One region of the Kitasatospora sp. NPDC087271 genome, then DNA from elsewhere that is predicted to be linked to it. Evidence: riboswitches for the same ligand, from Rfam matches in the RefSeq annotation. Region 1 holds a riboswitch; each other region holds the start of a gene.
The links. Region 1 has a riboswitch for cobalamin ahead of ACIO9K_RS33780 (prenyltransferase/squalene oxidase repeat-containing protein). Riboswitches for the same ligand answer to the same signal wherever they lie in the genome.
Positions count from the first base shown of each region.

Region 2: linked by a shared signal. The riboswitch ahead of ACIO9K_RS30275 (cobalamin biosynthesis protein) and the one ahead of ACIO9K_RS33780 (prenyltransferase/squalene oxidase repeat-containing protein) in region 1 are both predicted to bind cobalamin.
Region 3: linked by a shared signal. The riboswitch ahead of ACIO9K_RS17880 (ABC transporter substrate-binding protein) and the one ahead of ACIO9K_RS33780 (prenyltransferase/squalene oxidase repeat-containing protein) in region 1 are both predicted to bind cobalamin.
Region 4: linked by a shared signal. The riboswitch ahead of ACIO9K_RS19415 (ribonucleoside-diphosphate reductase subunit alpha) and the one ahead of ACIO9K_RS33780 (prenyltransferase/squalene oxidase repeat-containing protein) in region 1 are both predicted to bind cobalamin.

Region 1 covers NZ_JBIUYQ010000032.1:23,208-30,436, reverse strand. Annotated here, with positions in the region: gene ACIO9K_RS33800 (enoyl-CoA hydratase/isomerase family protein) at 1-1,035, shown strand, start outside; gene mmsB (3-hydroxyisobutyrate dehydrogenase) at 1,032-1,949, shown strand; gene ACIO9K_RS33790 (enoyl-CoA hydratase) at 1,946-2,722, shown strand; gene cobF (precorrin-6A synthase (deacetylating)) at 2,769-3,527, opposite strand; cobalamin riboswitch at 3,664-3,803, shown strand; gene ACIO9K_RS33780 (prenyltransferase/squalene oxidase repeat-containing protein) at 3,903-4,976, shown strand; gene ACIO9K_RS33775 (flagellar hook-length control protein FliK) at 5,018-5,497, shown strand; gene ACIO9K_RS33770 (hypothetical protein) at 5,564-5,911, opposite strand; gene ACIO9K_RS33765 (hypothetical protein) at 6,020-7,229, opposite strand, start outside.
Region 2 covers NZ_JBIUYQ010000023.1:50,442-57,670, forward strand. Annotated here, with positions in the region: gene ACIO9K_RS30270 (cobyric acid synthase) at 1-861, opposite strand, end outside; gene ACIO9K_RS30275 (cobalamin biosynthesis protein) at 858-1,826, opposite strand; cobalamin riboswitch at 1,934-2,066, opposite strand; gene ACIO9K_RS30280 (alpha/beta hydrolase family protein) at 2,330-3,442, shown strand; gene ACIO9K_RS30285 (hypothetical protein) at 3,790-5,223, shown strand; gene ACIO9K_RS30290 (CDP-alcohol phosphatidyltransferase family protein) at 5,326-6,204, opposite strand; gene ACIO9K_RS30295 (phosphatidylserine decarboxylase) at 6,191-6,883, opposite strand.
Region 3 covers NZ_JBIUYQ010000009.1:158,365-165,593, forward strand. Annotated here, with positions in the region: gene ACIO9K_RS17870 (ABC transporter ATP-binding protein) at 1-622, opposite strand, end outside; gene ACIO9K_RS17875 (iron chelate uptake ABC transporter family permease subunit) at 664-1,743, opposite strand; gene ACIO9K_RS17880 (ABC transporter substrate-binding protein) at 1,740-2,684, opposite strand; cobalamin riboswitch at 2,806-3,011, opposite strand; gene ACIO9K_RS17885 (hypothetical protein) at 3,570-4,064, shown strand; gene ACIO9K_RS17890 (siderophore-interacting protein) at 4,468-5,310, shown strand; gene ACIO9K_RS17895 (hypothetical protein) at 5,511-6,899, shown strand; gene ACIO9K_RS17900 (hypothetical protein) at 7,114-7,229, shown strand, end outside.
Region 4 covers NZ_JBIUYQ010000010.1:226,556-233,784, forward strand. Annotated here, with positions in the region: gene ACIO9K_RS19405 (glycoside hydrolase family 26 protein) at 1-197, opposite strand, end outside; gene ACIO9K_RS19410 (hypothetical protein) at 338-1,360, opposite strand; cobalamin riboswitch at 1,804-1,946, shown strand; gene ACIO9K_RS19415 (ribonucleoside-diphosphate reductase subunit alpha) at 2,113-4,560, shown strand; gene ACIO9K_RS19420 (ribonucleotide-diphosphate reductase subunit beta) at 4,557-5,576, shown strand; partial or broken gene ACIO9K_RS19425 (ATP-binding protein) at 5,658-5,846, shown strand; gene ACIO9K_RS19430 (hypothetical protein) at 5,938-6,204, shown strand; gene ACIO9K_RS19435 (hypothetical protein) at 6,351-6,554, shown strand; gene ACIO9K_RS19440 (DUF6879 family protein) at 6,538-7,059, shown strand; gene ACIO9K_RS19445 (helix-turn-helix domain-containing protein) at 7,056-7,229, shown strand, end outside.

The DNA.
Region 1 (7,229 bases):
GAGGGCCGGGCGGGCCTGATCGTCCTCAACCGCCCCGCGGCCCTGAACGCCCTCACCCACGGCATGGTGCGGAGCATCTCCGACGCCCTGGACGCGTGGGAGGAGGACGAGCGGGTCGAAACCGTGGTCATCACCGGCGCCGGTGAGCGGGCCTTCTGCGCCGGCGGCGACATCGTCGCCATCCACCGCGCCGCCACCGGCGCGGACCCGGGCGCCGTCGAGGAGTTCTGGCGCGACGAGTACCGCCTCAACGCCCGCATCGCCCGCTACCCCAAGCCCTACGTCGCGCTCATGAGCGGCATCGTGATGGGCGGCGGGGTCGGGGTCTCCGCCCACGGCAGCGTCCGGATCGTCACCGAGACCACGCGCGTCGCCATGCCCGAGGCCGGCATCGGCTTCGTCCCCGACGTCGGCGGCACCTACCTGCTCGCCCTCGCGCCCGGCGAGTCGGGCACCCACCTGGCCCTGACCGCAGGTTCCGTCGAGGCCGGTGACGCGCTGCTGTGCGGCCTCGCCGACCACTTCGTCCCGGCCGAGCGGCTGCCCGCGCTGCTGGACGACCTGGCCGAACTCCCCGTGCACGACGCCCTCGAACGCAACGTCGGGCCCGCACCGGCCGGCGTGCTGGACGGCCGGCGGGCCTGGATCGACCACTGCTACGGGGCCGACACCGTGGAGGAGATCCTCGACCGCCTGCGGGACAGCGGCGAACCGGAGGCCAAGAAGGCCGCGGACCGGATCGCCGCCAACTCGCCCGCCGCCGTGAAGGCCACCCTCGCCGCCCTGCGCCGGGCCCGCACCCTCGGCCCGCTGGAGGCCGTCCTCGACCAGGAGTACCGGACCTCCTGCGCGGCGCTCTCCACACCGGACCTGGCCGAGGGGATCCGCGCCCAGGTGATCGACAAGGACCGTTCCCCGCGGTGGAGCCCGTCGACGCTGAGCGCCGTCGGGCCCGCCGCGGTGGCCCGCTACTTCGCCCCGCTCGGCGACCGGGAACTCGGCCTGGCCCCCACCACACCCCTGGAGCGCTGGTGACCCACCGCAACGGAGTCAACGGATTCAACGGAGTCATCGGATTCATCGGACTCGGCAACATGGGCGGCCCGATGGCCGCCAACCTCGCCGAGGCCGGGCACACCGTGACCGGCTACGACCTGGCACCCGAGGCGCTGCGGCGGGCGGAGGAGGGCGGCGTCCGTCCGGCGCGGTCCGCGACCGAGGCGGTGCGGGAGGCCGACGTCGTCATCAGCATGCTGCCGGCCGGCCGGCACGTGCTGGCCGCCTACGCGGACCTGCTGCCCGCCGCCCGCCCGGGAACGCTCTTCGTCGACTGCTCCACGATCGACGTCGCGGACGCCCGGGCGGCGCACGACCTGGCCGTGACCGCCGGGCACCGGGCGGTGGACGCGCCGGTCTCCGGCGGGGTGGTCGGTGCCACGGCCGCGAGCCTCACCTTCATGGTCGGAGCCGCCGAGCCGGACTTCGAGGCGGTCCGACCGGTGCTGGAGGCGATGGGCCGCAAGGTCGTGCACTGCGGATCCCCCGGAGCGGGGCAGGCCGCGAAGATCTGCAACAACATGATCCTGGGCATCTCGATGATCGCGGTCAGCGAGGCCTTCGTGCTCGGAGAGAGCCTCGGACTCAGCCACCAGGCCCTCTACGACGTCGCCTCGACCGCCTCCGGCCAGTGCTGGGCGCTCACCACCAACTGCCCCGTCCCCGGGCCGGTGCCGACCAGCCCGGCCAACCGCGACTACGCGGCCGGGTTCGCCGCCGCCCTGATGGCCAAGGACCTCGGACTCGCCGCCGGGGCCGCCGACGCCGCGGGCCTGCCCACGAACCTCGGACGCAGGGCGGCACAGCTGTACGCGGACTTCGCGCAGGCCGACGGCGGCGCCGGCCTGGACTTCTCGGCGATCATCACCACCCTGCGGGAGGACGGCAAGTGACCGACTACGAGACGATCCTGGTCGAGCGCAAGGGCCGGGTGGGGCTGATCACGCTCGACCGGCCCAAGGCGCTCAACGCGCTCAACACCCAGCTGATGAACGAAGTCGTGCAGGCGGCAACGGAGTTCGACCGTGCCCCGGAGATCGGCTGTCTGGTGATCACCGGCTCGGAGAAGGCGTTCGCGGCCGGCGCCGACATCAAGGAGATGCAGGGCAACCGGTTCCCGGACGTCTACCTGGACGACTGGCTGGGCCCCTGGGACCGGCTCGGCGCGCTGCGCAAGCCGGTCGTGGCGGCCGTGGCCGGGTTCGCGCTGGGCGGCGGCTGCGAGCTGGCGATGCTGTGCGACGTCCTCCTGGCGGCGGACACCGCGAAGTTCGGGCAGCCGGAGATCAAGCTCGGCGTGATCCCGGGCATCGGCGGCTCGCAGCGGCTGACCCGGGCGGTCGGCAAGGCGAAGGCGATGGAACTGTGCCTGACCGGCCGGATGATGGGCGCCGAGGAGGCCGAGCGGGCCGGCCTGGTCTCCCGGATCGTCCCGGCGGGCCAACTGCTGGCCGAGGCGCTGACGGTGGCCGGGACGATCGCGGCGATGTCCACCCCGGCAGCGGTCATGCTCAAGGAGAGCGTCAACCGCTCGTACGAGACCACGCTCGCCGAGGGCGTGCGCTTCGAACGGCGCCTGTTCCACGCCACCTTCGCGACGGCGGACCAGAAGGAGGGCATGGCGGCCTTCGCCGAGAAGCGCCCGCCGGAGTTCCTTCACCGCTGACGGTCCGAGCGGTTCGCCGCCCCTCGTCCGGGGCGGCGCACGTCGGTCAGCTCTCGGAGCGCCGCAGCAGGTAGGTGTCCATGATCCAGCCCTTGCTCTCGCGGGCCGACTCGCGCAGCTCGCGGATCCGCGGGGCGGCTTCGGCAAGCGGGCCGGCGACGAGGATCTCGTCGGGGGTGCCGAGGTAGGCGCCGTAGTGGATCTCCAGCCCCTCCGGGTCGATCTCGGCGAAGGCGGCCCGGCCGTCGAGCATCACCACGACGTCGTCCACGCCCTCGGGGAAGCCCTCGGCCAGACGGCGGCCGGTGGTGATCTGCACAGGGCGGCCCACCCGGGTCAGCGTGGTGCGGTGGCGGGCGGCGAGTGCGGAGACGCTGCTGATGCCCGGGACCACCTCGTAGTCGAAGACGACGGTGCCGCGGACCCGTACGTCCTCCACCACGGCGATGACACTGTCGTAGAGGCTCGGATCCCCCCAGACCAGGAACGCGCCCGTCTCGCCCTCACCGAGGTGCTCGACCGCCAACCGCTCGACCAGATCGGCACGGCGGACGCGCCAGTCGTCCACGGCGGCCGCGTACGCCGGGGTGGTGCGGTCCCGCTCCGCGTCCGGCACCTCCACCACGCGGTGCCCGGGTCGCCCGTGCTCGGTCAGCATCCGGCGCCGTAGCTGGATCAGGTCCTGCCGTTCCTCGTTCTTGTCGAGGATGAAGAAGACGTCCGTGCGGGCGAGTGCCTTGACCGCCTGGAGGGTGAGGTGGTCGGGGTCGCCCGCGCCGATGCCGATGACGAGAATGCTCCGCATGTTCCGCATGTTCCGCATGGGAGGAATTCTGCCGTCCAGGACACCCTGATCACGCCGGCAGCCGGGAGGAGCGCGTCGCGAAGCCCGGTGCGGACCACCGTGATGTGACGCACGAACCCTTGACCGGATCTTTTCCGTATCGCCATGATGGGCCGTCATGTTGTGACTCCGCCGCCGGGGGAAGTCCGGTCCGAATCCGGCGCTGACCCGCAACGGTAGGCCGCCGATTCACGTCGGCGGCGAGCCCGAGTACCCGGCGGCGGAGGTGTGTCGTCCCCTCCTCCCGTCGTGGTCTGCGGGCCGGAGCTCCGAGGGCTGCCCGGCTTGTCGCCGCCGTCCTCCGGGCCCCTGCGTGCGGGCCCGGAAAGGCCCACCGTGTCCTCGTTCCGACGCCCCCTGCGCCTCTTCGCGATACCCGCGCTCGCCCTCGCCACCGTCCTCCCGGCGGCCGCCGCCGCCCAGGCCGCGCCTGCTGCCGCGACCTCGTCCCCGACGCTCCGCCCCGACGCCGCCGCCGGCGGCTGGCTCGCCCGCCAGCTCGTCGACGGCGACCACTTCGAGTCCGTCTTCAACGGGACCGCCTACCCCGACCAGGGCCTGACCATCGACGCCGTGCTGGCCTTCGCCGCCTCGCACAGCTCCGACCAGGCCGCCGCGAAGGCCACCGCCTGGCTGGCCAAGCCCGAGATCATCACCGGCTACCTCGGCGACGGCACCACCGAGGCCTACGCGGGCGCGACCGCCAAGCTGCTGCTCGCCGTCGAGGTGCGCGGCGGGAACCCGACGGCCTTCGGCGGCGTCGACCTGCCCGCCCGGCTGCGCTCGCTCCAGACCGCCGACGGCCGGTTCTCCGACCGCTCGCAGTGGGGCGACTACAGCAACGCCTTCGGCCAGTCCCTGGCCGTGATCGCCCTGCACCGCACGGCCGGTGGCGCCCCGGCGGCGGCTGTCGACTTCCTCGCCAACAGCCAGTGCGCGGACGGCGGTTACCCGCTGTCCTTCGGCCAGGCCACCTGCACCAGCGACCCGGACGCCACCGCGCTCGCCGCCCAGGCCCTCGCCGCGACCGGCCGCACCGCCAAGGCGAACACCGGGCTCGGCTGGCTGACCGCCCACCAGAACGCCGACGGCGGCTTCTCGGCTGCCGGGGCCGCCGCGTCCAACGCCAACACCACCGGCCTCGCCACGCAGGCGCTGCTGGCCGGCGGGCGCTTCGGGGCCGGTCTCAAGGGCTGGAGCAGTCTCGTCAAGCTCCAGCAGGGCTGCTCCGCCGACCCGGCGGTGCGCGGGGCCGTCGCCTACGACGCGAACGGCTTCAACGCGGCCACCGGTGCCCGGGCCACGGCACAGGCCGTCCTCGGCCTGGCCGGCACCCCGCTGGCCGCCCTCTCCGCCGCCGGTGCCCGCCCGGACGCGCCCGTGCCGGCCTGCCCGGCGACCACCCGCTGACCACCCGCTGACCACTCGCTGACCCCGAAAGGAGAGCTCCGATGACCGACACCCTGGCGCCCGCGCGCCCGGCCCGCCGTACCCTCGGCTCGATCGCCGCCGCCGCCGCTCTGACCGCAGGCCTGCTCGGCGTCTCCGCCGTCCAGGCCCCGCAGGCGCGGGCCGCCGCCTGTGACGGCACCACCGGCGTCACCGTCGTGGTCGACTTCACCGCCGTCGGCGGCGGCATCCAGACCGGCTGCGCACCCGGCGACCCGGCCAGCGGCCTGGCCGCGCTGACCGGCGCCGGGTTCGCGTACACCTTCCACCCGCGCTACCCGGGCTTCGTCTGCACCATCAACGCCCTGCCGACGACCTGCACCAACCCCACCGGCAGCGCCTACTGGTCGTACTGGCACGCCCAGCACGGTGGCCCCTGGTCCTACAGCAACCTGGGCGCGGGCAGCTACAACCCGGCACCCGGCGACGTCGAGGGCTGGTCCTTCGGCGCCGGCGCCCAGCCAGGCGTCACCGCGCCCTGACCCCCGGGGACACCCCGGTGCCCCGGCCCCTCCGGAAGGGGGGCCGGGGCACCGCGTACCCGTGGCTCAGCTGCCGTGAGATGCCCTCCGGCGGCGGACGAAGCGCTCGACCAGCAGTACGGTGGCGACGGCCGCCACGGTGAACAGCAGCGTGTTGGCCACGATGCCGCCCGTGGCCAGCCAGCCGGGTTCCTCGCCGTTAGGCAGCGTGGTGTCGGTGAACAGCCCGCCGATGCCGGTCAGCACCCCTCGTGCGAGGTAGACGGCGGCCAGCGCAGCAAGGCCGACGGGAAGGGTGAGGACGATCGACGCGAGGTAGTAACGCCCGTTCTCCGTCAGCCCGCCCAGGACGGCCAGTCCGCCGACCAAGGCCACATAGCCGCCCGCCACCCATCTGGAAACACCCGTCGGCATCCGTTCCCCCCGTCCTGTCGGTCCGGCGGCGGATCCGTCGGGCCATCGTGGTTCTGTCCCGCCGGAGGGGAGGCGATCCGTGGTCGGCTCCCCTCCGGCGCAGTGCGGTCAGCTGCCGTAGCGCAGCGAGACGGTGTCGCCGAGGTGGACCGTGGTGGCCCGGGTGGCGCCGGTCGCGGCGCCGCCGTCCAGGCCGACCTGCCAGGTGGACGAGCCGCTGTTGGCCGTGCCGTTGAGCGCGGTGACGGTGCCGCCGCCGGTGGACGGCGTGACGGAGGTGACGCAGCCGCCCGGGGTGGCGCTGCCTGCCGCGTCGAGGACGTCGCCGAGGGTTGCGGTGGTGCCGGTCGGGGTGAGGGTGACGGCGCAGACCTTGGGCGTGCCCGTGCCGTCGTCGACGACCAGGGCGAGCCTGGCGGCGGTGCCGGCGGTGAAGCCGGTGGTGGCGGCCCAGGCGGGCTCGCCGGTGGTGGTCGGGGTCGGCGGGGTGGCGGTGAAGCCGGCGCCGGCGACGGCGCGCAGGCCGTCGACGGAGGCGTAGGGGGAGGGGGTGGTGTCGGTGGGCAGGTACTTGAAGCCGCCGCCGGGCTTGAACTGCTGGGCGATCAGGAAGTCGACGGGGCTCTTGCCGGTGCCGCTGGTGAAGTCGGTGCCCTGGGGGTTGATGCCGCAGGCGTTGAGGCCGGAGACGGCCCAGCCGTTGGAGTCGGTGTTGACGCCGAACATGGCGTTGAAGGCGCCGGAGGCGGTGAGCTTGCCCTTGAGGAAGTTCTTGGCGGCGACGATCGCCGGGTCGGTGGCGGCGACGCCCCCGGTGCAGAGCGAGGCCATGGCGGCGCCGGTCATGTCGATGTCGCTGCCCTGGGCGAGGGCGTTCGGGTCGCCCGCGGCCTTGCTGAAGTTCCAGCCGCCATCGTTGTGCTGGTTGGCGCGCACCGCGGTGACGGAGGCGTCGAGCAGCGGCTGCGGGACGCGAGGGCTGCCGGCCTGGGTTTTGGCGCCCGCGAGGGCGAGGAGGCCGAAGACGGTGCCGTTGAAGTTGGCGGACGGGCCGTAGTAGCCGGGTTCGGCGGTCTGCCAGTAGGCGGCGAGGTCGGCGACGAGGTTGCGGCCCGGGCCGACCCGGGCGGGGTCGATGCCGGCGGCGTAGGCGTTGAGGATGCCGCGCTCGTAGTCCGTGACGACCGGCGAGGCGCTCGGCCAGCCGGGGGCGGCGAGCTGGCCGCGGTAGACCAGGCGGGCGTTCTTGGTGGGGTCGCCGCCGGGGGTGACGTCCGCGGCGGCCGTGCCGGCGGCCGCGAGTGCGCTGAACGCCCAC
Region 2 (7,229 bases), on a different contig from region 1:
CCAGCGCACCAGCACGCCGGGCTCCTGCGCCAGCGCGTCCAGGTCGGTGAAGTTCGACAGCCGGGGGAAGCGCACCACGGCCACCCGCAGCACGTCCGCCCCGAGCGGGCCGCGGCCGTCCACCCGGTCCACCACCGTGGACAGGTCCAGCGAGTCCTCGGCGTCCAGCCACAGGCCCGGCAGCATCGGCAGGGTGCCCAGCACCGGACGGCCGGTCAGCCCGTGCAGCATGTCCAGGCCGGGCGCCAGCAGCCGCGCGTCGCCGCGGAACTTGTTGACGAACCAGCCCGCCACGTGCCGCTGGTCCTCCGCCGACAGCAGTGCCAGCGTGCCGTACATCGCCGCGAAGACGCCGCCGCGGTCGATGTCCCCGACCACCACCACCGGCAGCCCGGCGGCCGTCGCCAGGCCCATGTTGGCGATGTCCCGGTCCCGCAGGTTGATCTCGGCGGGCGAACCGGCGCCCTCGCAGACCACCACCTCGTAGCGGCGGCGCAGATCCGCCAGGCACTCCAGCGACCGTTCCAGCAGGACGGGCTTGCGTTCGCGGTAGTCCAGCGCGCCCACCTCGGCGACCGGCCGGCCCAGCAGCACCACCTGGCTGCGGCCGTCCGCCCCCGGCTTCAGCAGCACCGGGTTCATCGCCGCCTCCGGCTCCACCCTGGCCGCCTGCGCCTGCATCGCCTGCGCCCGGCCGATCTCGGCGCCGTCGGCGGTGACGAAGGAGTTCAGCGACATGTTCTGCGCCTTGAACGGCGCGACCCGCACCCCCTGCCGGGCCAGCCAGCGGCAGATGCCCGCGGTCACCACGCTCTTGCCCGCGTCCGAGGTCGTCCCGGCGACCAGCAGTGCGTTGCTCATGCCCTTCCCCTCCACCGTGTCGTCAGCAAGCGCAGCGCGACGTGCCCCGCGACCGTCGTACCCAGGGCCAGCGCGCCCACCCGCCGGGAGAGCACGCAGGCCCGCTCGATGTCGTCCACCGTCACCGGCCGCAACTCCGCGCCCAGCACCGGCCGGTGTTCCACCCGCTCCCCGTACTGGAGGGTCCCGCCCAGCCGGACGCCCACCGCGCCCGCGAAGGCCGCCTCCGCCTGGCCCGCGTTCGGGCTCGGGTGCGCCGAACCGTCCCGCCGCCAGACCCGCCAGGCCGTTTTCGGCTGCGGCGCGGCGGCCACCGTGAGCAGAGCCGTCAGCCGGGCGCCCGGCCAGCCCGCCACGTCGTCCAGCCGCGCCGAGGCCCAGCCGAACCGGGCGTACCGCGGCGAGCGGTGGCCGACCATCGCGTCCAGCGTGTTCACCGCGCGGAACGCCAGCAGTCCCGGGGTGCCCGCCAGCGTGCCCCAGACCAGCGCGTTCACCACGGCGTCCGCCGTGTTCTCGGCCACCGACTCGACCACCGCGCGGGCGATCTGAGGCCCGTCCAGCGCGCTCGGGTCCCGCCCGCACAGGTGCGGCAGCCGCTCCCGCGCGGCCGCCAGGTCGCCCGTGGCCAGCGACCGGCCGATGGTGCGCGCCTCCCGGGTCAGCGAGGTGCCGCCCAGCACCGTCCAGGTCGCGGCGGCCGCCAGCGCGGCCCGGCCCAGCGGACGCCGGCCCACCGTACGCTCCAGGGCCACCGCGCCGGCCGCGACCGCGCCCACGCACAGCGCCGTGTACCCGGCGCCGGCCACCCGGTCGTCCTGCCACACCCGCCGCTCCAGCCGGGTCGCCGCACCGCCGAAGACGGCCACCGGGTGGCCGCGCCGGGGGTCGGCGAAGCGGGCGTCCGCGGCGAAGCCCGCGGCGGCGCCGAGCGCGAACGCGGCGGCGCGGGTCAGCGGGCGCACGGCGGGTTCGGCGGAAGGCCGCGTGGGGTCCGGCGGGGCGGGGCAGCCTGCATCGCGTGCGTGTCCTCACTCAGGGTCCGCGCCCTGGATCGACGTACCGGGGGCGAGAGTCTCCTGGCTTCCGGGTCGGACGCACCCCCGGGCCTTCCAGCGGCTTCTGACGGTCCGCCGTGGCAATGTTCCGAGCGTGCTCCCCGGTGACAGTGGCGGGACCGCGCCGGACTCGCACCGGCTTCCTCTGCATGCCTCCGTTTGGCCCCAGGATCCCATCACGCGGCCGAACCGGGAGTCAACCGAGGTCACGGAGGGGTTGGTCACACCTCGGAGCCCCGTCGCCACCTCCGATCCGCCCGCCCCGCCCTGCCTGACGCCCGCCCAGCCCGAGGCCCCGCCGTGCCCCGGACGGCCCAGCCCGGTGGCCGCCCGCGCGGCCCCCCGGTGAACTGGTGCCCGGACACCGCCCGGACACCGTCCGGTCCAAGACCAGCAGAGCGGGGAGCGATATGCGTTGGGGAACCGCGGCCGTCGTGGCGGCCGCCGTCGTCGGCGCCGGGGCCGCCGTCCTGGTGATCGGCCGCCGGGCCTCCGAACGGCTGGTCCACCCGGCGAGCGCCGCCCGGGAGTCCGGCCCCGTCCTGGTGCGGAGCCTCGCCGCGGGCCGGATCACCTTCAACCGCCGCCCCGAGAGCCTGCGCCCCGGCCGCTGGGCCGTGGAATGGGACGACCACGGCCACGCCGTCGTCGAGGACGTCCTGCACAGCGACGAGAACGGCGTCACCCGCCGCCTCGTCCGCGCGGACCGGGGCACCCTCACCCCCGGCACCGAGGTCCGCTTCACCCCCCGCGTCCACCTCGGCGACCCCACCGAGGCGCTCGGCCTCCCCTTCACCGACACCGCCGCCGACGGCGAACTCGGCGCCCTCCCCGCCTGGCGCCTCGACGGCAAACGCGGCACCTGGGTGATCCTCGTCCACGGCCCCGGCGCCGACCGGCAGCAGACCCTCCCGGTCCTCCCCGTCCTCGACCGCCTGGCCCTGCCCGCCCTCGCCGTCACCTACCGCGGTGACCAGGGCGCCCCGGCCTCGCCGGACGGGCTCGGCCACTTCGGCGAGACCGAGTGGCGCGACGTCGAGTCGGCGGTACGGCTCGCCCTCGACAGCGGCGCCGGCCGGGTCATCCTGTACGGCTGGTCCCTCGGAGCCACCATGGCCCTCCAGACGGCCTCCCGCTCCGCCTGGGCCCATGCCATCAGCGGCCTCGTCCTGGACTCGCCGGTCCTCGACCTGCCCGCCACCGCCCGCCGCGGCGCCGCCCGGGCCGGCTACACCGGCGCCGCCGCCGAGCTCGGCGCACTCGCCGCCGAGGGCCGCACCGGCGTCGACCTCGCCGACTTCAGCCGCATCGCCGAGGGCGCCGACCTGCGCGTCCCCACCCTCGTCCTGCACAGCCCCGACGACCAGGTCGCCCCCTTCCGCGCCGCCGAGCGCCTCGCCGCCGCCCGCCCCGGTGTGGTCAGCCTCCGCCCTTTCCCGGGCGCCGACCACGCCACCCTCTGGAACTCCGCCCCCACCCACTACACCGAACTCCTCCGCCGCTGGCTCACCCCCCTTCTCTGAACCCAGCCCCCCCCCGCGCGAGAAGTCACACCCGCGGGGCCTCCGTACGGAACCCGGACCTCACCTGTCGGCCACGGAGTGTGACCGGCCGGGCGGGTAGCGCGACCGCCGCCGCAAGGGTCGAGCCGTGATGGCATGACCCCGCCATCTGTTTCCGGCCAGGCGGTTTGCGTCTGTTGCCCGATTGTTGCCCGATCTTGGGGAGGTGCCGTCGACGGCCGCCCGTCCGTACAGCCAACCGGATGTGACAGAAGGCCGGTACAAGGGGAAGACTGCTCGACGTGACGTCTCGGAATCCGCGCGACCGTGATGCCCCGCTCCCTCCGACGATCGGTACTGGTGCGACGGTGACCCGTCTCCCCGGTACGGCCCACCGGCCCGCCGCCGGCAAGCCGGGCGGGGCCGGGGTACCCCGCCGACGAGGGCCCGCTGCGGCGCCCGGTCGGGGGAGGGTTCCCGTACCGGAGGGCTTCCCCGCGCCGGCCGAGCTGGCGCCGCTGGCCCGCCGGATGCTGGTGGACGCCGTCCGGATCGCCCGCTGGGCGGGGGACCTGGAAGAGGTCGACAAGCGGGGCGAGCTGCTGCCCGATGACGCCCGTGCGGCGGGTCGGGCGCTGGCCATGACGGTCGGCGCCGCCGCCAAGGCGTGGGGGCAGGCGCTGCTGGTCGGCCTGGTGGAGGCCAGGGACGGCGGTGCGGTCCCGGGTTGGCGCCTGCACGCCTGGGAGCACGACGACGAGGCGGTCGTCCGCGGCTGGTCGGCGCTGTTCGACGCCTGGACGCTGCTCGCCCCGGTGCCGCCCGCCGCCCTGCGGGGCGTGTTCGCGGTGCTGGCCGGCCAGGCGGTGGACCAGGCGCCGCAGCTGCTGTCGTTCCTGCACCTGGTGGCCGGTCCGGTGTCGGACGGCGAACTGCTGGAGCTGCTGCGCCGGGGGCTGGACGAGCGCCGGGTGGGTGGCACGGACGGTTCGGGCCTGTCGCCCGTGCCGCACGCCGCCTCGGCGGTCTCGGCGGTCCGCGGCACGTGCCGGGAGCCGCAGATCGACACCCCGCCGTCGCCGGCGGACGTGGCCGCGGTCCTGGACTGGATGCTGGACGGCCTGGCGGCCGTCGGGGCCGTGGTCCGCAGGGACGAGGCCGCCGAGCTGTCGCCGCTGGGCCACTGGGCGGTGCGGGCGAAGCTGGAGGAGATCTGCACGGTCGCGCAGACCGCGGCCGGGCACATCGAGCAGAGCGCCTTCGAGCTGCTGAACGCCTGCGCGGACTACTCGCCGGGCCCGGCGCGGGCCGAGTTCCGCGCCTGGGTGGCGGCCCGTCCGGCCGATCGGGCGGTGGCGGAGCTGCTGGACGCGGCGCAGGGGGACGACGCGCTGGTGCGCGGGCTGGCCTTCGAGGCGCTGCGGGTGGCCGGCGGCCCGGCCGAGCAGGCGGTGCGGGCCTCGGTGGACGAGCCGGTGCTGCGCCCGTACGCGCTGTTGTGGCTGGCGGAACGCTCGGACGAGGGCGTTTCGCCGGCGGACGTGCTGGGGGCGGAGGACGCGGCCTGGCTGTGGGTGGACACGGCTGCGGCGGTGCTGGACCACGGCGAGACGGAGCTGCTGGTGGGCCACGTCGAGGGCGCCGCGGCGGGCGACCCGGTGCGGTTGTTCGCCCGGGCCCGGCAGTCGGGGCACCCGCGGGCGGCCTCGGTGCTGACGGCGGTCTCGGGCGTGCACCCGGATCCGGGCGTGGCACGGGCGGCCCGCCGCTCGGCGTTCAGCGTGCACACCGGCGGCGCGTAGCAGCGCCCGTCGAAGAACGAGCGCGACGAGGAGAAGAGCGGGCACGACGAAGAGGGGCCCGGATCCGACTGGATCCGGGCCCCTCTCGCGTACGGGAACGACTCAGCCGAGGCGGGACTCCGCCCGCCTGGCGCGGACGTCGCCGACCTTCTGTCCGACCTTGCGCCGGATGACCAGCAGCGGGGCCATCGCGGCGAGCGTGATCTGGGCGAAGGCGCCGACGTGCATCAGGGCGTCGCCGCCGGGCAGGCCGGTCGCCCAGGCCGCGAGGCAGCCGATCGAGACGACGATCCAGCACAGCGTGGCGGTGGCCAGCAGCCCCTGGGGCTTGGGGTACTCGATCCGGCTGACCATGAGGTACGCGGCGCCGAAGATGGCGAGCAGACCGGGCAGGAACGGCGGGTCGAGCAGCACGATGGCGATGACCGTCATCGCGCCCATCGGGCAGGGCATGCCCTGGAACACCCCGGGCCGCATCTTGACGGCGGAGAAGCGGGCGAGCCGCAGGACGACCGCGAGCAGGACGGTGATCGCGATGAGCGCCGAGAGCTTGCTGTTGGAGCCCTGCGAGACCATGCCCCAGACGGCGACGAAGTAGGCCGGCGCGATGCCGAAGCTGATCAGGTCGGCCAGGTTGTCCAGTTCCGCTCCGAGGGCGGAGGAGCGGAGCTTGCGCGCCACCAGCCCGTCGAAGAGGTCGCACATGGAGCCGATGAGCAGCAGCGTGACCGCGGTGGCGGCGCTGTGCCGGTCGGGTGCGGCGTCCGGGTTGGTGATGTGCGGGACCAGGACCCCGGTGGTGATCGAGTAGATCGCCAGGAAGCCGCAGACGGCGTTCCCCAGGGTCAGGAAGTCGGCGGTGGACAGGTGCTGGGGAGAGCGCGGGGCGCGCAGCTCGCGGTCGCGGGCCCAGCGGCGACGGCGCAGGGCCGTCTCCTCGTCGTCCAGGCCGACGATTGTCTCAGGATCAGTCACGGTCAAGGCGCGTCACCCCGGCTGTGGTCTTCTGGCCGACCTCGACGCCGACCTCGACGCCGGCCGGCAGGTAGGTGTCGACCCGGGAGCCGAACCGGATCAGACCGATCCGGTCGCCCTGCTCGACCTTGGTACCGGCGGCGACGTACGGCACGATGCGACGGGCCACGGCCCCCGCGATCTGCACCATCTCGATGTCGCCGAGCTCGGTGTCGAAGTGCCAGACGACCCGCTCGTTCTGGTCGCTGTCCTTGTTGAACGCGGGGACGAAGCCGCCCGCGACGTGCTCGACCGACGTCACCGTGCCGGGCAGGGGCGCGCGGTTGACATGGACGTTGAGCGGGCTCATGAAGATCGCGACCCGGGTGCGGCCGTCCGGCCAGGCGTCGATGCTCTGCACCACGCCGTCGGCGGGGGAGATCACTCTGCCCGCGCCGATCTCACGCTCGGGGTCGCGGAAGAACCACAGCATGCCCGCGCCGAGCGCACAGGCGGGTACCGCTGCCAGGGCCCACTTGCCGCTGCGCCGGGTGAGGGCGGTGGTCACGGCGGCCGTGGCGAGGGTGGGGACGAACCAGGGGGTGGCTCCGCGCGCGATGGTCACGCGGGGTCGCCGACCGGCCGTCGTGGCTGCGAGGGCATCGCGGTCCGTGACGGAGGTGTGAGGGGACGGGCTGATGGGCATCGAAGACCTTTGTCGCGGGGGATCATGGCCGCTGGACGGGGGCCACCGCGGGATCGGGTAATAGAGGGACGGCTTGCTGTCCCGGTGGATGCTATCGGGAGCACACGGTGGGTGGGCAACCCGCCTGCTCGTTCACGTGTCCGGTGGAAGCGCGTGTGCGCGTCCCACCTCTACGACCGTAGCTCGCCCCGGTCCGGTTCCCAAGGGACCGGACGGGGCTGGTGACACTTGTCTCAACAGGCCTGTCGGCGGAACCCGGTGGGCGGAACGGGCCGTTCGCGGTCCGCCGGGGTGCGGGACACGGCCCGTCGAGGGTGTGCGGAAGCGGCCGCGGGGCGTGTCGCCG
Region 3 (7,229 bases), on a different contig from region 1:
GGCCGTCGAGCAGGACGGCGACCTCGTCGCAGTAGGCGGCGGCGAGTTCGAGGTCGTGCAGCGCGGCTACCGTGGTGATGCCCAGCCCGCGTACGGTGCCGAGGAAGCCGAGTTGGTGGCGTAGGTCGAGGTGGTTGGTGGGCTCGTCGAGCAGGAGCACGCCGGGCTCCTGCACCAGTGCCCGCGCGAGCTGGACCCGCTGCCGCTCGCCACCCGACAGCGTCGGCCAGGACCGGTCGAGCAGGTGGCCGACGTCGGCTGCGGCCACGGCCGCGGCGAACACGGACCGCTCGTGGGCGTCGGTGGCGGAGTTCGCCGGCACGGGCCAGCGGCTGCGGTGCGGCGTGCGGCCGAGATCGATGACCTGACGGACCGGCAGCGACAGCCGGGTGTCCGCCTGCTGCTCCATGAAGGCCACCTGTCGTGCTCGTCGGCGGGCCGTGAGTGCGTGGAGATCCTCTCCGTCCAGGAGGACCCGACCCTCGCTCGGCCGGGTCAGTCCGGCGACCGCGCGCAGCAAGGTGGTCTTCCCGGCGCCGTTGGGTCCGAGCAGGCCCGTGATCCGGCCGGGGGCGAACGCGAGCGAGACCGCGTCCAGCAGCGTGGCTCCGCCGATGCTCACGCGGAGCTCCTCCGTGCGCAGCTCGGCGGGGGGCGTCACCGTCACTGCCCCCTCCCGTCGGCCCGCCCCTGGCGCCACAGCAGCCAGGCGAAGAAGGGCGCTCCGAGCCCGGCCGTGATGACGCCGACGGGGATCTCCCGGTCGGGGAGGACCGAGCGCGCCACGATGTCGCTGCCCACCAGGAGGGACGCGCCCACCAGTGCCGACACGGGCAGCAGGAGGGCGTGGCGCGGGCCGCAGACGAGACGGACGACATGCGGTACGACCAGGCCGAGGAACCCGATGACGCCGGTGTGGGCGACCAGGCACGCGGTTACCAGCGCGGCGGTGGCGACGAGGACCCAGCGGGTGCGCTCGACGTGGACGCCGAGGGAGCGGGCGGCGGTCTCGCCGAACGCGAAGGCGTCCAGGTCGCGGGCCGAGGAGGCCAGGACCGTGACACCGGCCAGCGCGACCGCGGTCAGGAAGACGGCGGTGGGCCACCGCACGCCGGCGACCGAGCCCAGCGTCCACTCCATGACACCGCGCGCCGCGTTGCGGTCCCCGAGGACCAGCACGACGAACGAGGTGTAGGCCCCGCACATCTGTCCCACCGCGATGCCGGCGAGCACGGTCCGGGTGGTCGGTAGCGACCGGGTGCGCGCGCCGGCCAGTGCCAGGACGACGACGGCGGCTAGCAGGGCACCGGCGAAGGCCGCCGTGGACACCGCGCCGGTGCCCACGGCGCCGGACACGCCGACACCGAGGACGATCACGGTGACCGCGCCGGCGGCGGCTCCGTCCGAGATCCCGAGCAGGAAGGGATCGGCCAGGTCGTTCCCGGTCAGCGTCTGCAACACCGCACCGCAGACCGCGAGGCCGGCGCCGGTGGCAGCCGCTCCCAGAACCCGGGGCAGCCGCAACTGCCAGACGATCTGGTCGTCCAGCAGCGTCACGTGCGGGTTGCCCAGCCCGAGACGGCGCACCACGACGTCGATCACCGTCCGGACCGGCTCGTGTTGCGAGCCCACGGCGAGGCCGAGGAGCACGGTGGCCAGGAGCAGGGCCGCACCGATGGCCAGGGCCGCCGTCGCGCGGCCCGGACCAGGGGGCCGCGCGACGGCGGGGTGGGGCGCGGTCATGAACCCGGGTGCAGTCGGCCCAGTCCCGCGGACACCCGGGCGGCACCGTCGGCGAGCAGCACGCCGGGAGTCGACTCCGAGAACGGCACCACCACGAAAGCCTTGCGCTGTACGGCGGTGAGCTTGCTCAGCACCGGGTCGTTCTCCAAGTAGTCGATCTTGGACTGGGCCGTGTCCCAGCCGGCGTCCGCGACCACGATGGCGTCCGGGTCTGCCGCGACGACCTTCTCCCAGCTCACGTTCTGCCAGCCACCGGGCAGGTCCCCGAAGACGTTGCGGGCGCCCACGGCATCGAGAACGAGTTGAGGTCCGCCGTGGCCGGCCCCGACGAACGGCGCCTTGGTGTCCGAGTCGTACCACAGGACCTTCAAGCCCTTGCCAGCGGCCGTTGCCGTGAACTCGGCCAGTTGCTGCTCCTGTTGCTGCTGGATCGCGGCGGCCCGCTCCGTGACACCGAAGACCTTGGCGACGTCGTTCAGTTCGCCCCACACCGCCTGCCAGGTCGTCGGCGGCACCTGGCTCTTGTCCGAGCAGCCGAACGGGGACAGGTACGACGGGATGCCCTGGCCGCGCAGTTCCCCCCGGGTGCCCGCGACCTTGTCGGTGAACGCGCTGGAGTAGGAGGCGTACAGGAAGTCGGGACGGGCCGCGAGGAGCTTCTCCTTCGTCGGGTAGTCCTTGGAGAGCACCGGGACGGAGTCGTAGGCCGCCTTCCACTTCTCCGGGATGGAATCGTCGAGGTAGGCGGTACCGGCCATGCGGGACTGCAGGCCGAGGGCCAGGGCCACCTCGGTGGCACCCTCGTTGAGCGTCACCAGCCGGTCGGGCGGCGCGCCGACCGTCACGGTGGTCCCGCAATTGTCGACGCTGACCGGCGCGGCAGTTCCGGCCGTCCCGCCGGACGTGGTGGGCGCGGGGGCGCCCGTGCAAGCTCCGAGCATGCCGATGAACAGGAAGGCCGCGACCGCCCGGCCGACACGTATCGGACCTGTGGGACGTACGGAACATATCGAACGGAACGGATACGGCAGACCGCTGGGCACGTGTTCTCCAAAACCCTCGTGGAACATGTAGCGCCGTGGCCGGTCTCCTGGCTTCCGCATCAACGCGCCGCGGCCGACCTTCCCGGACGGCTCTTCCAACCCGCCCAGTGGCCCTGACCGCTGGAAAAGCCGGTCAGCGAGGGCCGCGGAACTCCGCGGCAACAGTGGCGAGGGCCGCACCGGACTCAGACCGGTTTCCCGTACACCACGGCGATGGCAAGGTATCAGGCGTGGTCAGGTCGGAGCTGGCCAGCCCGTGGGATGATCGTCTGGACCGTTCCCGGGGGCGGGGGAGGGATCGGCCACGGGGCCCGGCCGGGGGTCTCAGGTGCGGGCGGCGGCGACGATCCAGTTCCTGAACTCGACGGCGTAGTGCCGCAGGTGGTGGTCCAGGACCTCGTCCGGGCACGTGACGGGGAAGTAGGGCGCCGCCACTCGGCCACCTCGCGGCTTCGCAGCAGTTCCTGCTCGTAGGCACGGCGTTGCTGGCCGGCGGTGCTGGCACACCGGCCCGAGCGCTCCCGCGGTCGCTCGGGGTGCGGGCTGAACCTGCCGACCGGCAGGTAGGGATCAATCATCGTCCGCTGATCGTCCGTGAGTTGCCGACGCGTCACAGCCCACAGTCCTCCCTGTTCCGCCCTCGGAGGAGGGTGCAACCAGAAGGCTGATCACTACCTCACACAGGCCCTCATTCCCGCACGTCGTGGCGGTTGGTGAACCAACGAGGTCCGCCGTCCCGTTGAGGCGTGTACCTGACCATCCTCCGATAGAGAGTTGGCTGCCATGACCTCCAAGCGTGTTGTCCAGTCCTCCGTACTGACCGCCGTCCTGGCGCTGAGCGCCGGCTTGGCCCTGGCTCCCGCGGCGCAGGCCGCCGGCCCCTCCGCCGGAACGACGCGGTCGGCCGCCCCAGCGGCGTCCGCCGCCTACGCGGTGCGCAGCACCCAGGTCACCCTGTCGAACCAGACCGGCAGCATGCTCTACCTCGGCTCGGCCACCCTGGCCCACGGGTGCTGGAGCGCCGGCAGTCCTCTGCCCCCGAGCTACATCCTGCCGAACGTGGCCCCCAGCTGGAAAACCGAGTCGTGCGGGTTCCTGACGGGCACCGAGGGGCAGATCGGCTTCGGCGTGGACACCTGGAGCGGGTTGATCCACTGGAGCAACCCCTACGCCGGGTCGAACGTCAACGAGTGCACTGTCGGTGCGGGTCTCACCTGCCAGGTGATCGGCGGCGGGGGGAACAACGCGGAGGTCACCTTCGTGGTGCGGCGCGCCTGAGGCCCGACCCCACCCGGTCGCCCGCCACCTGAACCACGAGTGCCTCCGGCAGGGCGGCCGAAATCGTACCGGCGTCCTGACCGGCCGCCCGCTCCCCATCCTCCCGAGCGGGTTGCGGTGCCGGATCGGTCCGGGGAGTGCGGCGCGGCCGCTCTGCGGGCGGCGACCTCGGTCGTCGGCTCCCGGGCGGCGCGCGGCGCGGTCTGGCTGCGCCGAACCGGTCGCGGCGGCTCCGTACGACCTTGTCGCGTCCGCGAGCCGCAGCAGGGCTGCCGGGGCGTCACGTTCCCGGTCGTGGGCGGAATGGGGATCGGCTGCCGTCCCTGCGTCGAGCACCGCCTCAAGGGTGCTAACTTAGGCAAGCCTAACCAAGACGCGCGACCACACAGCCCAGGGGGGCACCATGGCAGACCAACCGACCCGCCGGACACCGCAGGCGCGCGAAGCACAGGTGCTGCGCACCGAGCGGATCACACCGCACATGGTGCGCCTGGTCCTCGGCGGTGCGGGGTTGGAGGACTTCGACGCCACCGAGTTCACCGACCACTACATCAAGGTGCTCTTCACGCCCGAGGGCGTGAGCTACCCGGAGCCCTTCGACATGGCGCGGATCCGCGAGGAGTTCCCGCCCGAGCAGCGGCCGATCACCCGGACGTACACCGTGCGGGCCTGGGACCCGGCCCTGCGCGAGCTGACCATCGACTTCGTGGTGCACGGTGACGAGGGCCTGGCCGGGCCCTGGGCGGCCCGCGCACAGCCCGGCGAGACGGTGCGCTTCCTGGGCCCCGGCGGCGGCTACGCCCCCGACGCGAGCGCCGACTGGCACCTGCTGGTGGGCGACGAGAGCGCGCTGCCCGCGATCGCCGCGGCGCTGGAGCGGATGCCGGCCGATGCCGTGGTGCACGCCTTCGTCGAGGTCGCGGACGCCGCGGAGGAGCAGAAGATCGTCTCGCCCTCCGGGGCCGAGATCAGCTGGCTGCACCGCGGTGCCCGCCCGGTGGGCGAGGCGCTGGTCGAGGCGGTGGGCGCGCTGGAATTCCCCGCCGGCACGGCATCCGCGTTCGTGCACGGTGAGGCGGGCTTCGTGAAGGAACTGCGGCGTCTGCTGCGCGTGGAGCGAGGCATCCCGCGCGAGCGGCTATCGGTCTCGGGCTACTGGCGGTCCGGTCAGAGTGACGAGGCCTGGCGGGCGGCCAAGCGCGAGTGGAACGCCCAGGTGGAGGCCGAGCAGGAGTCGGCCGGCTGATCTACGCGGCCGGGCAGCCGCCCCTCCCCGGCCTCTGCCCGCCCCCGGCGGCCCCCCGCCGCCCGCACTCCCGCCTTCGTCGACGCTGTACACGGAATCGTTGTCCTCACCGCGCATGCCTCCGGCCCAGTACCGGTTTCATGATCACTGAGGGAGAATTCCAGGAGGCCAATTCGGCGCAGTCGACAGGGGGTTGGGCGATGTCGAGGCTCTTCGGCGGGCGGGGCGGCGGCAGGGGAGACGAGGGAAGCGGGAGTACGCAGGAGCTGGCCAGGTCACTGGCCCGGCAGGGGGCCTGGGGCGGTCTGTGGAAGCTGGTGCTGTCCCTCCCCTTCCCGCAGGCCGCGGCGGCAGCCGCCCACCTGAAGCCATCGCGGTGGCAGCCCCAGGGAATGGCGGAGCGCCAGCTGGCCCAGCTGCTGGCCGAGACCGACCGTCGTGAGGTGGTACGGGTCGGCGAGTCGGTCCACGCGTCGGCCTCGCGGGTGCTGCCGTCCGCCCTCAACGCCGCCGGCCCGGTCGGCTTCTGCCATCAGCTGCCGCTGGCCGCGATCAACCTGATCGGCGAGGACCTCCACCGGTGCCGGATCGTGACGGTGGACCGCACCGGCGTCCTGAACGAGTTCTACGAAGGCCCGACGAACCACGTGTCGCTGTGCTGCGTGGACGCGGATACCGTGGTCGCCCTGCGCGACTTCGCCGGCGACGGCCACCTCCGGAACGCGGAACTCGTCGAGTACACACCCGGCGGGGAGACGGTCCTGGCCGGCGGCACGGCGCTGCTCGGAGCAAGGGTGGAGGCGACGGCCGACGGTTTCGTGACGGGCCTGAGGCTGGTCAGGGCGGCGCTCGGGTTCTTCGGCGGCCAGGAGCTGCAGCTCGACCTGGCGGAGTTCGGTTTCAACCGCGCCGACCTGTTCGCCGTCGATCCCTCCGGCACCCGGATCGCGTTCGCCGACGGGTTCCGGATCCTGATCACCGACAGCAGGCTCGAACCGATGCACGAGTTCGCCGCGGACGACCACCTCGGCCACGGACCGATCAGCGCCATCGCGTTCACCGCCGACTCCCTGGTCACGGCCGGCCTGGACCGGGGCCTGCAGCGGTGGCAGGTGGTCGGCGACCGCCTGCGCCCGCTGCACCCCGCCTCGTTCCCACCACCCAGAGCCCTGCACAGGCTCAGCCCCGTGCCCGCCTGGGGCCTCCTGGTCGGGGACGGCGGCAACGAGAACTTCTTCTACGACCAGACGTCCCTGGACAGCCGGACCTCGCCGCCCTTCCTGGGCTCCCTCGACACCGGCATCGGGCACTTCGAGTCAGCACCGTACGGCAGGCTCGCCGTCTACGAGGGCGGCCTGTTCCCGCCGACCCGCGACAGCGCCGACGGCTTCTACTCCACCGTGGTCCTCGACCTCGACCACCCCCTGAACCTGCTGGCCAGACGGCTGTCGTCGCTCTCCCGCGCGGACGCCGACCGATCGCGCGCCACCCGCGCCGACGCCGGCCGCTACCCGCTGTCGGACTCCGCTCGGAACGTCCTCGACCGCATCGAAGCAGCCGCCGAACTGGTACCCGAACTCGCCCGGTGACCCCGCGATCGTCCACGTACTCGTCGTTGATCGCCGGAAGAGTTCTCTCGAACGCCCCCACCAATCTCATCAGGCCGCCTCGGGGCGGTTCGGCGAGGGCCCTTGGGGGTGCGGGAAGCGTAGCCGGCGGTGTCAGCGTCGAGCATGACCATGTCCTGGTCCTCAATGTCCAGGCCTCGGAACCTACCCCGCTGAGCCGTGCAACGATTCCCAGGTGAGAGTCCCTGATGCTCCTTTCCGTGAACGCCTGTTTGTCGAGGCGTTGGCCGTGCTGGCGGCCGATCCCTCGGCTCAGCTGATCTGGGTGGACGAGCAGGGTGTCTCGACGGA
Region 4 (7,229 bases), on a different contig from region 1:
TCCCGGGCGAGCAGGTCCCGGCCGACCTCCGGCGGCAGGGTGCGGCCGGGGAGGCCGACCGTCACCGGGACGCGGGCGGGCCGTTCGCCGTCGGCCCGGCCGTCACGCTGCAACAGCGCCACGGCGCCCGCGGCGACCACGACCCCGGCCGCGGCCAGGACGGCGGGCTTGCCGCGCAGGGCTCTGGGCAGGGCCACGGACCGCTCCTCCGGTTGCTCGCCGGCACCGGCCCAGGCGGACACAACCGGAACACTCGTGCGAATGACTGCCCCGAGAGCCTGCCACACTCCCCCGGCACCGGCGAGCGAACCCGCCGGGGCCGGGGTGTCACGGCGGATCAGCCGGCCGCGGCGGCCCCCGACGCACCCGGCGCACCCGGCGCGGCCGCGGACGCGGCCTTGGCGCGCTGGAGCAGCTGGCCCTTCACGTGCTCGCCGAAGCCGGCGGCCGCCGCGGTGGCGGCGGCGTCGGCGGTGTCGCCGCCCTTCGCCGAGCCCTCGACCGTGAAGTAGGCGTACCGGCCCAGGGTGTTGTGCGTGTTGGTGCAGCCCGGAGTGGCGCAGAAGGCCGGCGCGCCCGGCGCGACGGCGCCCTTGAGGTGGCCGGTGTAGCTCTTCATCGAGGTCTCGGCCTGGATCTTGTGGTCGAAGACCGCGACGCCGACGGTCACCGCGCTGTCGCCGGAGACGTAGGTCGCCCGGAGCACCTTCTGGCAGCCCTGGTCACCGAGGACCTTGCCGAGCCCGCCGGTCGTCGAGTTCCCGTCCCAGCAGGGCGAGTCCAGCGAGACGAAGGTCCGGTTCCAGGTGGCGCCGTTGACCGTCACCTGGAGCGCGGAGAACAGTGCCCCCGCGTCCTGCGGCGCCGGGTCGGTGGCGGCCTCCCAGATCGGCTTCGACGGGTCGTCCGGCGCGCCGCCCGGGGTGCCGGACGGGTTCCCGCCCGGGGTCGCGGCGGCACTCGGCGCGGCACCCGATGCGGCGGAGGACGGCCGGTTGGAGGCCGAGGCGATCGGCCCGGCGACCGGCTTGTCGCCGCCGCCCTTCGTCAGCAGCACCGCCCCGCCCGCGATCAGGCCGCCGACCAGGACGACCGCGACCGCCACGCCGAGGGCCCGCAGCCGGCGGCGGCGCTTGCCGTCCGCCGCGTTGCGGTCGGCCAGCGCCTCCCAGTTCGGCTCGGCGCGCTGCGGCGCCTGGGGCTGCGGGTACGACTGCGGATGCGGCTGGGGGTGTGCCTGGGGGTTCGGCTGGGGGTGCGGCTGCCACTGCGGCGGCAGCTGCTGCCCTGGCGGTCCCGGCTGCGGCAGCGGAGGCTGCCCCGGCGGACCGGGCTGCGCCACCGGCTGCGCGGGCGGCACCGGAGGCCCGTACGAGGCCGGCGGCGGCCCGAAGCCCCCGCTCGGCGGCAACACCGGACCGGGCACCACCGGCGGCTGCTGACCGTGCGCGTCCCCCGGCCCGGGGGGAGGCGTTCCCTGCGGACCCTGCCCGGGTGCGCCAGTTCCGTCGCTCACGCGCCCCCTCGCTTCGCTCGATGATCGCTTCGCGAAACGCGCCCCTCGGCGCTTCGCTCGCTCATGCGCCCAGATCGTAGGGCATGCCCGCGGCAACCGGTCCGCCTGGTGACCGTTCCGTATCGAAACCAGGACGCCGGGGCCCGGAATCAAGGCGCCGGGAGCCCGGAATCAGGGCGCCGGGAGCCCGGATCCGAGGCGCCCCAAGGCCACGACCCGCCCCCTCCCGGCACCCCCGGTCATCGCTCCGACACACCGCGCCGTACTACATGTGGGGTCGCATCAGAGAGACACCACTAGATGTATGCTCAATCCTGCTGTCGATGCAGGGGAACCCGGTGCGAATCCGGGACTGCCCCGCAGCGGTGAGCGGGCGGCTCCAGTAGCCGCCCCGCGAGTCCGAGTACCTGCCGACGGTGTGCGCACGGGCCCTCCCGCAGAGGCCGCGCCAGCACGAGAACTACCTTCCGGGCCTCGCGGGCGGGCCGGGGACGCCACCGTCGCGCGACGCTTCCTGCGTACGTGCCGTGCTCCCCTGCCCCGAACGGCCCGGTACCCCCGATCACCGCCGCCGATCGCCGCCAGGAGAGAGCGCCTTGACCACCGCTGCCTCAGCCACCCTGCCCGCCCAGGGCACCGGCCCCGCCCCCACCGACCCGACGGTCTCCGACCCCGGCGGCGCGCTCCTTCGGCTGCTCACCGACCGCAGCGTCGATCTCCCCCAGGTGGACCCCGGCCATGTCGCCGCCGCCGCGCTGCGCGGCCGCCACGCCGGCTCGGACTTCGCCGAGCTGCGCGGGCTGGCCGTGGACGCCGCCGCGTCGATGATCGCCGAGGACCCCCAGTACTCGAAGCTGGCCGCCCGGCTGCTCGCCCTGGAGATCGTCGACGAGGCGAACAGCCAGGGCTCGCGCTCCTTCGCCGCCTCGATCGCCGTCGGCCACGCCGAGGGCCTGATCGGCGACACCACCGCCGCCTTCGTCACCAAGCACGCCGCCGCCCTGGACGCGCTGATCGACGCGCACGGCGACGACCGCTTCGAGTACTTCGGCCTGCGCACCGTGCAGTCCCGCTACCTGCTGCGCCACCCGATCACCCGCAAGGTCATCGAGACCCCGCAGCACTTCCTGCTCCGCGTCGCCTGCGGCCTGGCGGTCGGCGACAGCGAGCAGTCGGTGCGGGAGGTCGCCGAGCTGTACGGCCTGATGAGCCGGCTGGAGTACCTGACCTCCTCGCCGACCCTGTTCAACTCCGGCACCCGGCACCCGCAGATGTCGAGCTGCTACCTGCTCGACTCCCCGCTGGACAACCTGGACTCGATCTACAACCGCTACGCGCAGATCGCCCGGCTGTCCAAGCACGCCGGCGGCATCGGCCTGTCCTACTCGCGCATCCGCTCGCGCGGCAGCCTGATCCGCGGCACCAACGGCAAGTCCAACGGCATCGTCCCGTTCCTGCGCACCCTCGACTCCTCGGTCGCCGCCGTCAACCAGGGCGGCCGCCGCAAGGGCGCGGCCTGCGTCTACCTGGAGACCTGGCACGCCGACGTCGAGGAGTTCCTGGAGCTCCGCGACAACACCGGCGAGGAGGCGCGGCGCACCCACAACCTCAACCTGGCTCACTGGATCCCGGACGAGTTCATGCGCCGGGTCAACGCCAACGAGGACTGGTCGCTGTTCTCCCCCGCCGACGTGCCCGAGCTCGTCGACCTGTGGGGCTCCGACTTCGACGAGGCCTACCGCAAGGCCGAGCTGGCCGGCAAGGCCGTGCGCACCATCCCCGCGCAGACCCTGTACGCCCGGATGATGCGCACCCTGGCGCAGACCGGCAACGGCTGGATGACCTTCAAGGACGCCTCCAACCGCGCCGCCAACCAGACCGCGCTGCCCGGCCGCACGGTGCACTCCTCGAACCTGTGCACCGAGATCCTGGAGGTCACGGACGACTCCGAGACCGCCGTCTGCAACCTCGGCTCGGTCAACCTCGGCGCCCACGTCGCCCCGGGGGCCTCCGTCGACGACCTGCTCGGCGCCATGGACTGGGAGCGCCTCGACGCCACCGTCCGCACCGCCGTGACGTTCCTCGACCGCGTGGTGGACATCAACTTCTACCCGACCACCGAGGCCGGCACCTCCAACTCCCGCTGGCGCCCGGTCGGCCTCGGCGTGATGGGCCTCCAGGACGTCTTCTTCAAGCTGCGGATCGACTTCGACTCCGCCGAGGCCGCGCGACTGTCCACCCTCATCGCCGAGCGCATCATGCTCACCGCGTACGAGCGCTCCGCCGACCTGGCCGAGCAGCTGGGCCGCCACGAGGCCTACGGCGAGACCCGCGCCGCCCGCGGCGAGCTGCACATCGACCACTTCCCGACGGCCGCCCCGCAGTGGGCCGACCGCTGGACCGCGCTGCGCGCCCGCATCGCCGAGACCGGCCTGCGCAACTCGCTGCTGCTGGCCATCGCGCCGACCGCGACCATCGCGTCCATCGCCGGCGTCTACGAGTGCATCGAGCCGCAGGTCTCCAACCTGTTCAAGCGCGAGACGCTGTCCGGCGAGTTCCTCCAGGTCAACCCGTACCTGGTGCGCGAGCTCAAGGAGCTCGGCGTCTGGGACCAGCAGACCCGCGACGCCCTGCGCGAGGCCAACGGCTCCGTCCAGGAGCTGGGCTGGCTGCCCGCCGAGGTCCGCTCGCTCTACCGCACCGCCTGGGAGCTGCCCCAGCGCGCGCTGATCGACCTGGCCGCGGCCCGCATGCCGTACCTCGACCAGAGCCAGTCGCTGAACCTGTTCATGGCGGCGCCGACCATCGGCAAGCTCAGCTCGATGTACGCCTACGCGTGGAAGGTCGGTCTCAAGACCACCTACTACCTGCGCTCGCGCCCGGCGACCCGGATCGCCCAGGCCGCCTCCGGTACCGCCCGCGCCGCCGCGCCCGCGTCCTCGTCCGCGCCCGTGCCCGTGAACACCCCGACCCTCACCCCGGAGGAGGAGGCCGCGCTGGCCTGCTCCCTGGAGAACCCCGAGTCCTGCGAGGCCTGCCAGTGAGCACCCCCGACCGCGAGAAGATGCTGCTCGACCCCGGCTTCGAGCTGACCCTGCGCCCGATGCGCTACCCGTCGTTCTACGACCGGTACCGGGACGCGATCAAGAACACCTGGACCGTCGAGGAGGTGGACCTGCACTCCGACGTCGCCGACCTGGCCAAGCTCAGCGAGGGCGAGCGCCACCTCATCGGCCGCCTGGTCGCCTTCTTCGCCACCGGGGACTCGATCGTCTCCAACAACGTGGTGCTGAGCCTCTACAAGCACATCAACTCCCCGGAGGCGCGGCTGTACCTGTCGCGCCAGCTCTTCGAGGAGGCCGTGCACGTCCAGTTCTACCTGACGCTGCTCGACACCTACCTGCCCGACCCCGAGGACCGCGCGGCGGCCTTCGACGCGGTGGAGAACATCCCCTCCATCCGCCAGAAGGCGCAGTTCTGCTTCAAGTACATGAACGCCGTCGACCACATCGACTCGCTCCAGACCAAGGAGGACCGCCGCGCGTTCCTCCTGAACCTGATCTGCTTCGCGGCGTGCGTCGAGGGCCTGTTCTTCTACGGCGCGTTCGCGTACGTGTACTGGTTCCGCTCGCGCGGCCTGCTGCACGGTCTGGCCACCGGCACCAACTGGGTGTTCCGCGACGAGTCCATGCACATGGACTTCGCGATGTCGGTCGTCGACACGGTCCGCGAGGAGGAGCCCGACCTCTTCGACGACGAGATGGCCAAGCAGGTCACGGAGATGCTGGAAGAGGCCGTCGAGGCCGAGCTCCAGTTCGCCCAGGACCTGTGCGGCGACGGCCTCGCCGGCATGAACACCGACTCCATGCGCCAGTACCTGGAGGCCGTGGCCGACCAGCGCCTCGCCCGCCTCGGCCTGCCGATCCGCTACGGGTCGACGAACCCGTTCGGGTTCATGGAGCTCCAGAACGTCCAGGAGCTGACCAACTTCTTCGAGCGCCGTGTGTCGGCGTACCAGGTCGCCGTCGAGGGCTCCGTCGCCTTCGACGACGACTTCTAAACCGCTCAGACACACCAGAGGTGCCCCGCCCGGCTCACCGCCGCGCGGGGCACCTCTGGTGTTTCCCCCATCGGCGGGTTACTGGTCAGCGAACTCGTCACCAACGCCATCCAGCACGCCCGAGCCCCGCGCGACCGGCTGATCTTCGTCCGCTACCACCTCGCCCCGGACGACACCCTCCGCATCGAGGTGTACGACGCCGACAGCGAGAAGCCCGCATTCCGCCCCGCTTCCACCTCCTCCGAGACCGGCCGAGGCCTGCTCCTCGTCCAGGAGCTCGCCACCCAGTGGGGCTGCTGCCCCGCGCCGGCGGCATCGGCAAGCTCATCTGGTGCCACGTCTCCGCCGCCGCGACCGCCGCATGACCGCCGTACGTCCCGAGATCACGGGCATCATGTTCCCCGCCCCGTTCCCCAGCCTCGACCACGCGCTCCCCGTCCTCTGGGAACACGTCCGAACGCTCCCGATCCGCGCGGCCCACCGGGATTTCATCCGCCTCTGCATCGGCCCCGGCGGCGGCAACGGCGTCGCCCGCTGCCTCACCCGGGGCAGCAGTTGGAGCACCACCCTCTACATCGGCGAGATGACCGACTGGACCGCCCACCCCATCACCACCCACCAACCCTGAACTCCCTCGCCCCCGAACGGCGTTCGCACCGATCGGGGGCGGCCACAACCCACCCGACCGATTTCCCGTTCTGGAAAGATCGAGTCCTTGACCCTGCACCCCGGGAGTCGGGAACATCGAACGAGACGCCAAGGGGAGGAACAGCCATGAAGCTGACCGAACTGGACAGCTCCTGCGACAACGGGCCCTGCCCGACGATCTACGCCACCGACACCGGGGAACTGGTCGTCCAGGGCTTCCGGGTGGACGACCCGGAAGCCCTGGCCACGATGCAGTTGCCGGACACCGAAACAGCCGTACGTATCCCGATCGACCTCCTGGTGAGGGTTGCCCGTGACCATCTCTCCTGACGCCTTCGGCGCACTCTTCGACGGCTTCCAGCGGGAAGCGTTCCGGCTGGAGACGCTGGACGACTACAGCAAGTCCGGCAGCGTCGACGCCTATCAGGCCTTCTTGGCCGGGGAACCTCAGCCCGCCGACTACAACGCCGCCTGGCTGACGCAGGTCCGGCGGAACACCACTGCCGGCCGCAGGATGTACCGCGTTCACATCCTGACCCGGCCGCTCACCCCGTATCTCCAATTCGAACTGGGCTGGGGCTACCGGACGAACACCACCGCTGGTGAAGAGTTCTTCATCCTCGACATCACGGAGAAGCCAAACCCCATCGAAGGCGTTCCCGACTTCTGGTTGTTCGACGAGTCCACGACCGTTTCGATGACCTACGACAACGAGGGCGGTTTCCTCGGTGCAGAGGATGAGCCCAACGTGAAGAAGTGGATTCACTGGCGAGATGCGGCGCTGAGTCACGCCGAACCGTTCACGGGCTGGTGGGAGCGGTACGGAAGCAGGTGAAAGGCAGTATCGGTAGCACGCTGCGGGAGCTGCGAAAGGCCAGCGGGAAAGAGGCCAAAGCAGTAGCCCGCAGCGCTGCCATGTCCGCGTCCAAGCTGAGCCGTATCGAGACGGGGAAGATCGCTCCGACGGCCATGGATGTTGACCGCATCCTCACGGCGATCGGGGTA